3 regions of the Candidatus Endoriftia persephonae genome follow, and region 3 is predicted to be linked to each of the others. Evidence: predicted binding sites of a transcription regulator. Region 3 holds the regulator's gene; each other region holds the start of a gene.
The links. Region 3 encodes sigma-54, which starts transcription at its own class of promoters, with help from an activator protein. Its sites were predicted from a motif close to TGGCANGNTNCNTGCTT; they were not measured.
Positions count from the first base shown of each region.

Region 1 (3,277 bases), 600 kb from region 3:
CTGGAAGTACCAGGTACCATCCATGGTATCGCCGTACATCACCGCACCCTTGATCCGGTTGTCGCGAATCACCAGCTTCTTGTAGACGCCCTGGGCCGCATCCTGCAGCACCAGGGTCTCATCACCCTCCTCCTCGTTGAACTCACCCGCGGAGAAGAGGTCGATGCCGGTCACCTTCAGCTTGGTGGAGGTGACGGAACCTTCGTAACGGCCATAGCCAAGTTGGGCCAGATGGTTGGCGCAGACCTTAGCCTGCTCAAACAGAGGCGCCACCAGACCGTAGCAATCACCCCGATGTTGTACGCACTCTCCCACTGAGTAGATTTTCGGATCGAAGGTCTGCATGGTGTCGTTGACCACGATGCCGCGCTCGCAGTGGATGCCCGCCTGCTGCGCCAGCTCGATGTTGGGGCGGATACCCACCGCCATCACCACCAGGTCGGCCTCGACAGCAGAGCCATCGGCAAACTTCACGCCGGTGACATGCTCGTCACCAAGGATCGCCTCGGTCTGCGCCTCCATCAGGAACTTCAGGCCCTTCTGCTCCAGGGATGCCTTCAGCAGGTTGGCCGCCGGCTTATCGAGCTGGCGCTCCATCAGGGTATCCATCAGATGCACCACGGTGACATCCATACCGTTCTTCATCAGACCATTGGCAGCTTCCAGACCCAGCAAGCCGCCGCCGATCACGACTGCCTTTTTATGGCTAGCGGCGATTTCCAACATGATCTCTACATCTTTGATGTCGCGGAAACCGATCACCCCACGCAGGTCGGCACCGGGCACAGGGATGATGAAGGGAGTAGAGCCGGTGGCAATCAGCAAACGATCATAGGCGACCGACTTGCCCGATGTGCTCTTCACCTGACGCGCGACTCGGTCGATCTCCACCACCGGATCACCGGCGTGCAGGATGATGCCGTTCTCGGCGTACCACTCACGGTTGTTGAGGACGATCTCGTCGAACGTCTTCTCACCGGCCAATACCGGCGAGAGCATAATGCGGTTGTAGTTGGGGTGAGGTTCGTCACCGAATACGCTGATCTCGTATCTGCCCGCCTCTTCGAGTTTGAGCAACTCCTCCAGGGTGCGGATACCGGCCATACCGTTACCGATTAAAACCAACTTCTCTTTCATCTTTACCCTCTACATCTGATCCTGAAGCGGAACATCACCGCTCTGCTTTCAGATCCTCTGAGCAAAGGCCATGCCAGAATCAAATATCGAGGTTTATCTCCTTATTTATCGGGCAACATCGATGCAATAGGAAAGCCAGCACAGAGTTGCCTCACCCATCCACGCACCATCCTGGTGCATTTACTACCATGTCTGCCCTGCAAAAAACCCTGGTGTTTTTGATGGAGGGGCGGAGTCAAATTTGACTCCGCCCTCTATAGAACAGTCGGTGCCATTCGGGGCTGAGCGCGCTGTTCAAAAATAGAACATCACTGCTCCAGCACGCACCGATTTCGAACTTCACAATAGGACCTGGGCCGACAGAGCCCCTCTAATTCACCATATAATTCAACAAGATATGGTGATGGCATGGATTTCGCATGTGAATAACGCATTATCCAAGTAGCGTAGGAATTCCCTCATGTCGGAAAGCAAGCTCAACCTTTTTTCTTTCACAGGAAAGGTAAAGACACTCCATCTCACCTGGTTCGCCTTCTTCCTGACCTTCATGGTCTGGTTCAACCACGCGCCGCTGATGGCCGCGATCCAAGAGGCCTTCGATCTGACCACGCAGGAAGTGAAGGCGCTATTGATCATCAACGTAGCGCTGACCATCCCGGCGCGGATCGTGATCGGTATGCTGGTGGACCGGTTCGGCCCACGGATCATCTTCTCCTCACTGCTCCTCTCCTCCAGCTTCATCTGTTTCTGGTTCGCCATCGCGGACTCTTATACCGCCCTGCTGGCCAGCCGCTTTGCCCTGGGCTTTGTCGGTGCGGGCTTTGTCATCGGTATCCGCATGATCGGTGAGTGGTTCCCCGCCAAGCAGGTCGGTGTTGCTGAAGGTATCTATGGCGGCTGGGGTAACTTCGGTTCCGCCGCTGCAGCCATGATCCTGCCCACTCTGGCCCTGATGTTTGGTGGTGACGATGGCTGGCGTTACGCCGTCGCCGCCACCGGCGCAATCACCCTGGTCTACTCTTTCATCTACTACCGGTTGGCGCGCAACACGCCGAAGGGCTCCACCTACTTCAAGCCGAAGAAGACCGGCGCCATGGAGGTGACCAGCAAGGGTGACTTTTTCTTCTATCTGCTGATGAATATCCCCATGTATGCGGCCCTGGCGGTGCTGACCTGGAAGCTGGGCCCGGACAACCTGAAGATCCTCGGCGCCAGCGCCGCCAACGCCATCTATATCGGCCTAGCTGCCCTCTACGCCTATCAGACCTCCCAGGTATGGCGCATTAACAAGCATGTCTTTAAGGAGGAGGTACCGGAGATCCACCGCTACAAATTCAAGCAGGTGGCGATCCTCGATCTGGCCTACTTCGTGACCTTCGGTTCTGAGTTGGCGGTAGTCTCCATGCTGCCTCTCTTCTTTAAGGAGACTTTTGACCTGAGCATAGTGCAGGCAGGTCTGCTGGCATCTGGCTTTGCTTTTATGAATCTGGTGGCGCGTCCTAGTGGCGGCCTCTTCAGTGACAAGTTCGGTCGTCGCAAGATGCTCAGCCTGCTCATCACCGGACTGGCCACCGGCTACTTCATTCTGGGCCAGATCACCTCGGGTTGGCCGCTTGCACTGGCTGTGATCGCCACCATGGCCTGCTCCTTCTTCGTCCAGGCAGGTGAAGGCGCGGTGTTCGCCATGGTACCCCTGGTCAAGCGCCGCATGACGGGACAGGTAGCCGGTATGGCCGGCGCCTACGGCAACGTGGGTGCGGTCACTTTCCTTACCATCTTCTCCTTTGTCTCACCCCAGATTTTCTTCCTGGTGATTGCTGGCGCAGCTGTCGTCTGCCTGCTGGCGGTTCAGCTCCTGGATGAACCCCAAGGCCACACTGCCGAGGTGATGGAGGACGGTAGCGTGCAGATGATCGAGGTGAGTTAAGCTAAACCGACTCAACCATTGTAGGAGCGCCGCTAGCGGCGCTCCTACGGGACGAATATGAGCACCAAACTCGAAATCGACTACGCTTTCCGCAGTGAGGCTGGTGTCAAACAGAATAATGATGACACCTGCAACGTCTGCATCCCCGAGGACAATCTGCTGCTGAGCAAGGGGATTGCCGCCGCCATCGCCGACGGGGTGAGCTCCAGCGAA
Region 1 covers NZ_CP090569.1:416,643-419,919, reverse strand. Annotated here, with positions in the region: gene nirB (nitrite reductase large subunit NirB) at 1-1,137, opposite strand, end outside; gene L0Y14_RS01980 (NarK family nitrate/nitrite MFS transporter) at 1,598-3,064, shown strand; gene L0Y14_RS01975 (bifunctional protein-serine/threonine kinase/phosphatase) at 3,122-3,277, shown strand, end outside.
Region 1: L0Y14_RS01980 (NarK family nitrate/nitrite MFS transporter) is a predicted target of sigma-54. The motif match lies at 1,542-1,558, and genes of this name have one in related genera.

Region 2 (3,277 bases), 800 kb from region 3:
GCCGGACGCCCCATGCTGTTCCACAGCTCCGAGGTCTGCAGCAACGAGACCTTGTTCTGCTGCAATTCGATCGCCTCCCCGTGCAAAGCATGCTGGTAACGCTCGATGCCAATGAGATCGATCAACTGCGCATAATCGAGAGTGATACCAAAATCCTCTGTCAGGATCTCCATCACATCCTCGATGCTGTAGCTGGCGATCAGTTCAATTGCCTCACTGGCAATCTGATCGGGAATGGTCTCGCTTGGGGAGACAGCTCCCTTTTCACCACCCACATCAATATTCCCAGCGGAGCCAGGCGCCGAAAGCGACAACGCAACGGTCTGCCTACGCCAATTATTTACCGCCTCCTCAACCTGACTGTTCACCAGTTTGGGGAACGCCTCCATGAGATGTTCCAGGCGCTTTGCCATCGCTTCAGCTGCGAAAAAAAATGTCCCATGTGACGTCATTGCTTGCGGCTCCATTCGCCATAACCTCAAGCACTGTTTTCGACAAGCGATTCAATACCTTTAATCGATTAACAGGATCTGTCAGCGGACTTACAACAACTCTGACTGTAGATGCCACCACAAGAGATGCAATGGCCATCGCTGCGAAGCGGGACCAGGCCTGCCTCAGCAGCCCAAAGCCAACAACAAGGGAGGAGAGGTAAAGCCGATCCCAGCAGCAGATAAGCTACTGGGATCGGTAAGGTCAGAAGGGGCAAATCAGTGGAAATCGTAACCGCGTTCTTCATGGTCGACCACATCAAGGCCTTCCACTTCATCCTCTTCACTGACCCGCAGACCGATAAGGCTGTCAATCAATTTTAGGATCACCCAGGAGACAACCGCAGTGAAGATGACCGTGGCCAACACGCCGATAAACTGCACGTAGACTTGCTCTCCCATGGTCTCGATGCCATCCGCAAAACCATAGCCGGAGAGAACTCCCAGCGAGGTGGCAGAGAAGACGCCCGCCAACAGGGTACCGAGGATGCCGCCAACTCCATGCACTGGGAACACGTCCAGGGAGTCATCGATCTTCAGCACCCGCTTGAGGTATTGGGTGGCAGAAAAACAGACAATACCGGCGAGCAGGCCGATAACCAGAGCACCGCCAGGACCAACAAAACCGGAAGCTGGGGTGATGGTGCCCAGACCCGCCACCATGCCGGTCACCGCACCCAAGGCACTCGGCTTGCCGAAGCGTATCCACTCGATTGCCAGCCAGGTCATGGCGCCGGTGGCGGCAGAGATGTGGGTAACCAGCATCGCCATCGCGCCGCTGCCATCCGCCGCCAGCGCACTGCCACCATTGAAGCCGAACCAGCCAACCCAGAGCATGCCGGCGCCGGTCACCGTCATGGTCATGTTGTGCGGCGTCATGGCAGAGGTTCCAAAGCCTTTGCGCGGGCCAAGGACCAGGGCCGCCATCAGCGCCCCCACACCGGCGGTGATGTGCACCACAGTACCACCAGCGAAGTCATACAGGCCCATCTCACCGAGCCAGCCACCACCCCAGACCCAGTGGGTCACCGGCAGATAGACCAGCACCAGCCAGACCGCACTGAAGATCATCATGGCAGAGAATTTCATGCGCTCGGCAAAGCCACCCACAATCAGCGCCGGGGTGATGATCGCAAAGGTCATCTGAAACAGCATAAAAAGTGACTCAGGAATATCGCCGGAGAGAGTCTCTTTGCCGATGCCTGCCATCATCACCTTGCTGAAGTCGCCGATCCAGGCATTCCCCTCGCCAAAAGCGAGACTGTAGCCGAAGACAAACCAGATAATCGTGGCCATCCCGGCAATGGAAAAACACTGCATCAACACCGAAAGGACATTTTTGCTGCGTACCAGACCACCATAAAACAGCGCCAGCCCCGGCAGGGTCATAAAAAGAACCAAGGCAGTGGAAGCCATGATCCATGCCGTATTGGCCCCATTGATCGCTGTCTCTTCCGCCAAAGCGGTCCCCGGGAGGAAAAATGCCCCAATCAGGGGCAGCAAGCGCCCCAAAAGGTGGAATCGTGCCATCTGAATCTCTCTCACTAGCAGTTTATTAATCACATGCGCTCACTGCGCATGCATTTTCGTCTACGAGTATGCAATTTTAGTGCCTTCCATAAAATATTATTTAATTCAAATAGATAGGCAAAAATAAATATGGCACACACCCAGAAAGGCACCAAAATGGGGCACTCAGAAATGATTGACGCACCAAAATGGGTCACCGATGTCAGCGCGAACCAAAAGTGGGCACAAAAAAACCCCGCCAGGTTCACTGAACCGGCGGGGTTTTAATATGGTAGCAAGGGGCAGATTCGAACTGCCGACCCCAGCATTATGAGTGCTGTGCTCTAACCAACTGAGCTACCTTGCCAAACTATCAGCACCGGGTAACGGTGAGAAGGGCGGGAAATATACTTCTCACATCTTCCGCTGTCAACTACCTAAGCCAAACTGTAGCTTGAGTCCCACGGGCAAGAAACATTGGCTGACATCCACAAATCGCCAGCAAAGTATCGCCAAAAAAAACCGGTCAAGCAGGACACTCTAACCGGTCGATTTATCTTCTAAAATGGCGCGCCCGGAAGGATTCGAACCTCCGACCACCTGGTTCGTAGCCAGGTACTCTATCCAGCTGAGCTACGGGCGCTATGTGATTCAGTTGCAACCTGAGATTACAGTCTTGCACTGATGCACTGACATGGCGGAGAGAGAGGGATTCGAACCCTCGATGGAGCTATTAACCCCATACTCCCTTAGCAGGGGAGCGCCTTCAGCCGCTCGGCCATCTCTCCAAAACTTTGCGCTTGTTCAATGGCCCTTCGAGCCATGCAGGGGAGCGCGTTATTCGGGACTGCGTCCCTCACCCCTGCGGGGTCGATGCCGCTACGCGGCACCGCTCAAGACGGCTAACGCCGCCTTAGTCAGCCGCTCGGCCATCTCTCCAATGCTGGTTGATCAGCGATACTCGGCGTAACCTATCGTAGTGTCGCCGAGGCTTTGCTCCGGGCTTCCAGCCACCCGGTCCGCGCAGAATTCTATTACAGAGGAGTAAGCTTTCCAACTGTAAATGACGTCATCTCTAGACATTCGTCCGATGACAACTTCAAGGGAATCACTGCTCGGAAGAGCGCGGGATTATACAGTTTTTTCGTCCATAAACAAAAAAACTCCGGCATCCTTGCCGAAGTTTCTTTTCAGGCCGCTCTACGCAGTCTATTCGGGGGCGCCTTCAGCTCCACCCGCCTGCTCACGTTTGATGCGTTCGTAAATCTCCTCGCGAT
Region 2 covers NZ_CP090569.1:610,247-613,523, reverse strand. Annotated here, with positions in the region: gene L0Y14_RS02915 (hypothetical protein) at 1-413, opposite strand, end outside; gene L0Y14_RS02910 (ammonium transporter) at 711-2,021, opposite strand; tRNA gene L0Y14_RS02905 (tRNA-Met) at 2,291-2,367, opposite strand; tRNA gene L0Y14_RS02900 (tRNA-Arg) at 2,567-2,643, opposite strand; tRNA gene L0Y14_RS02895 (tRNA-Ser) at 2,696-2,788, opposite strand; gene csrA (carbon storage regulator CsrA) at 3,210-3,277, opposite strand, start outside.
Region 2: L0Y14_RS02910 (ammonium transporter) is a predicted target of sigma-54. The motif match lies at 2,090-2,106, and genes of this name have one in related genera.

Region 3 (3,277 bases):
TGGTGGTCAGCCAGGGCAGCATGCGTCTGGAGGCCGACAAGATGTGGATCCACCGCCGCCAGGGTGAAACCGAAAAAATCGTCGCCGTCGGCAAGCCGGTGCGCTTCCGCCAGCAGATGGACAAGAGCCACGAAGAGGCCCGCGGCCACGCCCTAAAGATCACCTACTTCATCAAGAAAGATGAGATCTACCTGTTTGACGAAGCAGTACTGCAGCAGGGCAAGGATGAGTTCAGCAGCGACCGCATCACCTACCTGCGCAGCCGCAGCCTGGTCAAGGCCGGCACCAGCGCACAGGGCAAACAGCGGGTCCGGGTGGTGATCGAATCACAAAAGCACGACCAATGACACGCCTCTACGCCGAAAACCTGGCCAAACAGTACCGTGGCCGGCGCGTGGTCGATGATATCTCCCTGGAGGTCGCCAGTGGCGAGGTGGTTGGACTGCTTGGGCCAAACGGTGCTGGCAAGACCACCAGCTTCTACATGATCGTCGGCCTGGTGCCCGCCGACGGTGGGAGTGTTCGCATTAACGGAAAGGATCTCACCGACCTGCCGATGCACACCCGCGCCCGCCTCGGCATCAGTTACCTCGCCCAGGAGCCCTCAGTGTTCCGCCGTCTCTCGGTAGAGGAGAACATCCTTGCCATCCTCGAGAGCCGCAAGGAACTGTCGCGTAGCGCACGCAACAAGCGCTGCGACCAACTGCTGCAGGAGTTCGGCATCACCCACCTGCGCAACAGCCAGGCGATGAGCCTCTCCGGCGGCGAGCGTCGCCGCCTGGAGATCGCCCGCGCGCTCTCCATCAAACCCCGCTTCGTGCTGCTCGACGAGCCCTTCGCCGGCATCGACCCGCTCGCCGTCATCGACATAAAAGCGGTGATCAACCACCTCAAGGAGCGTGATATCGGGGTGCTCATCACCGACCACAATGTGCGCGAAACCCTCGACATCTGCAACCGCGCCTACATCATCAACAACGGCAAGGTGCTCGAAGAGGGCACCCCGGAGGCGATCCTTGAGCACCCCGAGGTGCGCGCCGTCTATCTCGGCGAAAACTTCACCATGTAGCATGGCGCAGGGCCGACCGCACCTCCTTTGCCGGGCCGGTTTACAAATACATGACCCACGGCAACTCTCGATCAAGCCGAGGTTCCACCTACGATTGCTTTTGACTAAAATGAAACCGAAAAGGCACATAAATTGCGTACGAGAACCAACTTGACCATGGATAGATGAAGCAGACACTTCAGCTTCGACTCGGCCAACACCTCACCATGACGCCTCAGCTGCAGCAGGCGATCCGTCTGCTACAGCTCTCCGCGCTCGATCTCAATCAGGAGATACAGGAGGCCCTCGACACCAACCCGATGCTGGAAGCCGAAGAGGAGTTTGAGCAAACCGCCACAGAGCGCAAGGAGAATCCCAGCAGCGAAAGCGCGCAGCAAACTCCGGCGGATGGCAACGACATCAACAACGAACGGGAGGTCAAGACCGACAGCCCCGAGATGCCCGAGGATCTCCCGGTCGACACCGAGTGGAGCGATGTCTACGACAGCTACTCGCCACCAGCTCCCGCCGGCGGCGAGGGCAGCGATACCGACTTCCTCAGCCAGCGCAGCAAATCTGATTCACTGCAGGACCACCTGCTGTGGCAACTCAACCTGACCCGCCTCTGCCCCTCGGACCAGGCGATCGCGCTGACCATCATCGACAGCATCAGCCCCGACGGCTATCTGCAGGCCAGCATCGAGGAGATCCACTCCACGGTCGATCTGGAGGAGGTGACCCTAGAGGATGTGGAGGCAGTGCTGCACCGCGTTCAGGCCTTCGACCCCCCCGGTATCGCCGCCCGCGGCCCGCAGGAGTGCTTGCTGATCCAGCTCGATCAGCTGCCCCCGGAGACTGCCTATCTGGAGCAGGCGATCCAGCTGTGTAGCACACATTTTAAGCTGCTGGCGGCCCAGGACCAGGCGCAGATCAAGCGCAAGATGAAGATCGATGACCATGAATTGTCGGCGATCAACCAGCTGATCCGCTCACTCCACCCGCGCCCCGGCACCCTGATTGCCGATACCGAGCCGGAGTATGTCATCCCAGAGGTGTTTGTCACCAAGCGCAACAACAGCTGGCATGTGGAGCTCAACCCGGAGACCATGCCACGCCTGCGGGTCAACGCCGAATACGCCAAACTGATCCGCCGCGCCGATCAGAGCGACGACAATACCTTCCTGAAGAACCACCTGCAGGAGGCGCGCTGGTTCCTGAAGAGCCTGCTGAGCCGCAACGAAACCATCCTGCGGGTCGCCAGCAAGATCGTCGAATACCAGCAGGCCTTTTTTGAACATGGCGAGGAGGCGATGAAACCGCTGGTGCTGCGCGACATCGCCGAAGCCCTGGAGATGCACGAATCGACCATCTCCCGGGTTACCACCCAGAAATATATGCACACGCCCCGCGGCACCCTGGAGTTCAAATATTTCTTCTCCAGCCATGTCAGTACCAGTGTCGGCGGCGAGTGCTCGGCTACCGCAATACGTGCCATCATTAAGAAACTGGTTGCCGCCGAAACACCCAACAAGCCGCTCAGCGACAACAAGATTGCCACGATACTCAGCGAGCAGGGTATCAATGTCGCCCGCCGCACTGTGGCCAAATACCGCGAATCGATGGGCATACCCCCATCGAATGAGCGAAAGCGTCTGGTGTGACAACCAGACAAATAAGAGGATGCTCCGCATCTCCGGCGCATCCCTCCCGAAACAGGAGTTAATTATGCAAATCAACCTGACCGGTCACCATATCGATATCACCGATTCGATGCGTAACTATGTTGACAGCAAGTTTGAGCGCTTGGAGCGCCATTTCGACAACGTCACCAATGTGCATGTGATCCTCAGCGTAGAGAAACTCAGGCAGAAAGCGGAAGCCACCCTCCACCTCAACGGCGGCAACGTGTTTGCCGACTCGGTCCAAGAGGACATGTACGCGGCCATCGACGCACTGATCGACAAGCTCGACCGACAGGTCATCAAGCATAAAGAGAAGCTGCAAAGCCATCGTGGCAATAACATCAACAAGTACGCTGACGCAGAGCAGCCCTGAACAGGGACAAGGCCAAGATGTTTCCCGAAGGGTTCATCGACCCACAGCGTATCCTGTGCGGCGTCGAAATCAGCAGTAAAAAACGCAGCCTGGAGATGCTTGGCGGGCTATTCGCCGCCACCGATTCCGGGCTTAGCCAGGACATGGTGTTCGATGCCCTGCTACAACGGGAGC
Region 3 covers NZ_CP090569.1:3,419,087-3,422,363, forward strand. Annotated here, with positions in the region: gene lptA (lipopolysaccharide transport periplasmic protein LptA) at 1-347, shown strand, start outside; gene lptB (LPS export ABC transporter ATP-binding protein) at 344-1,069, shown strand; gene L0Y14_RS15520 (RNA polymerase factor sigma-54) at 1,234-2,709, shown strand; gene hpf (ribosome hibernation promoting factor) at 2,774-3,103, shown strand; gene ptsN (PTS IIA-like nitrogen regulatory protein PtsN) at 3,121-3,277, shown strand, end outside.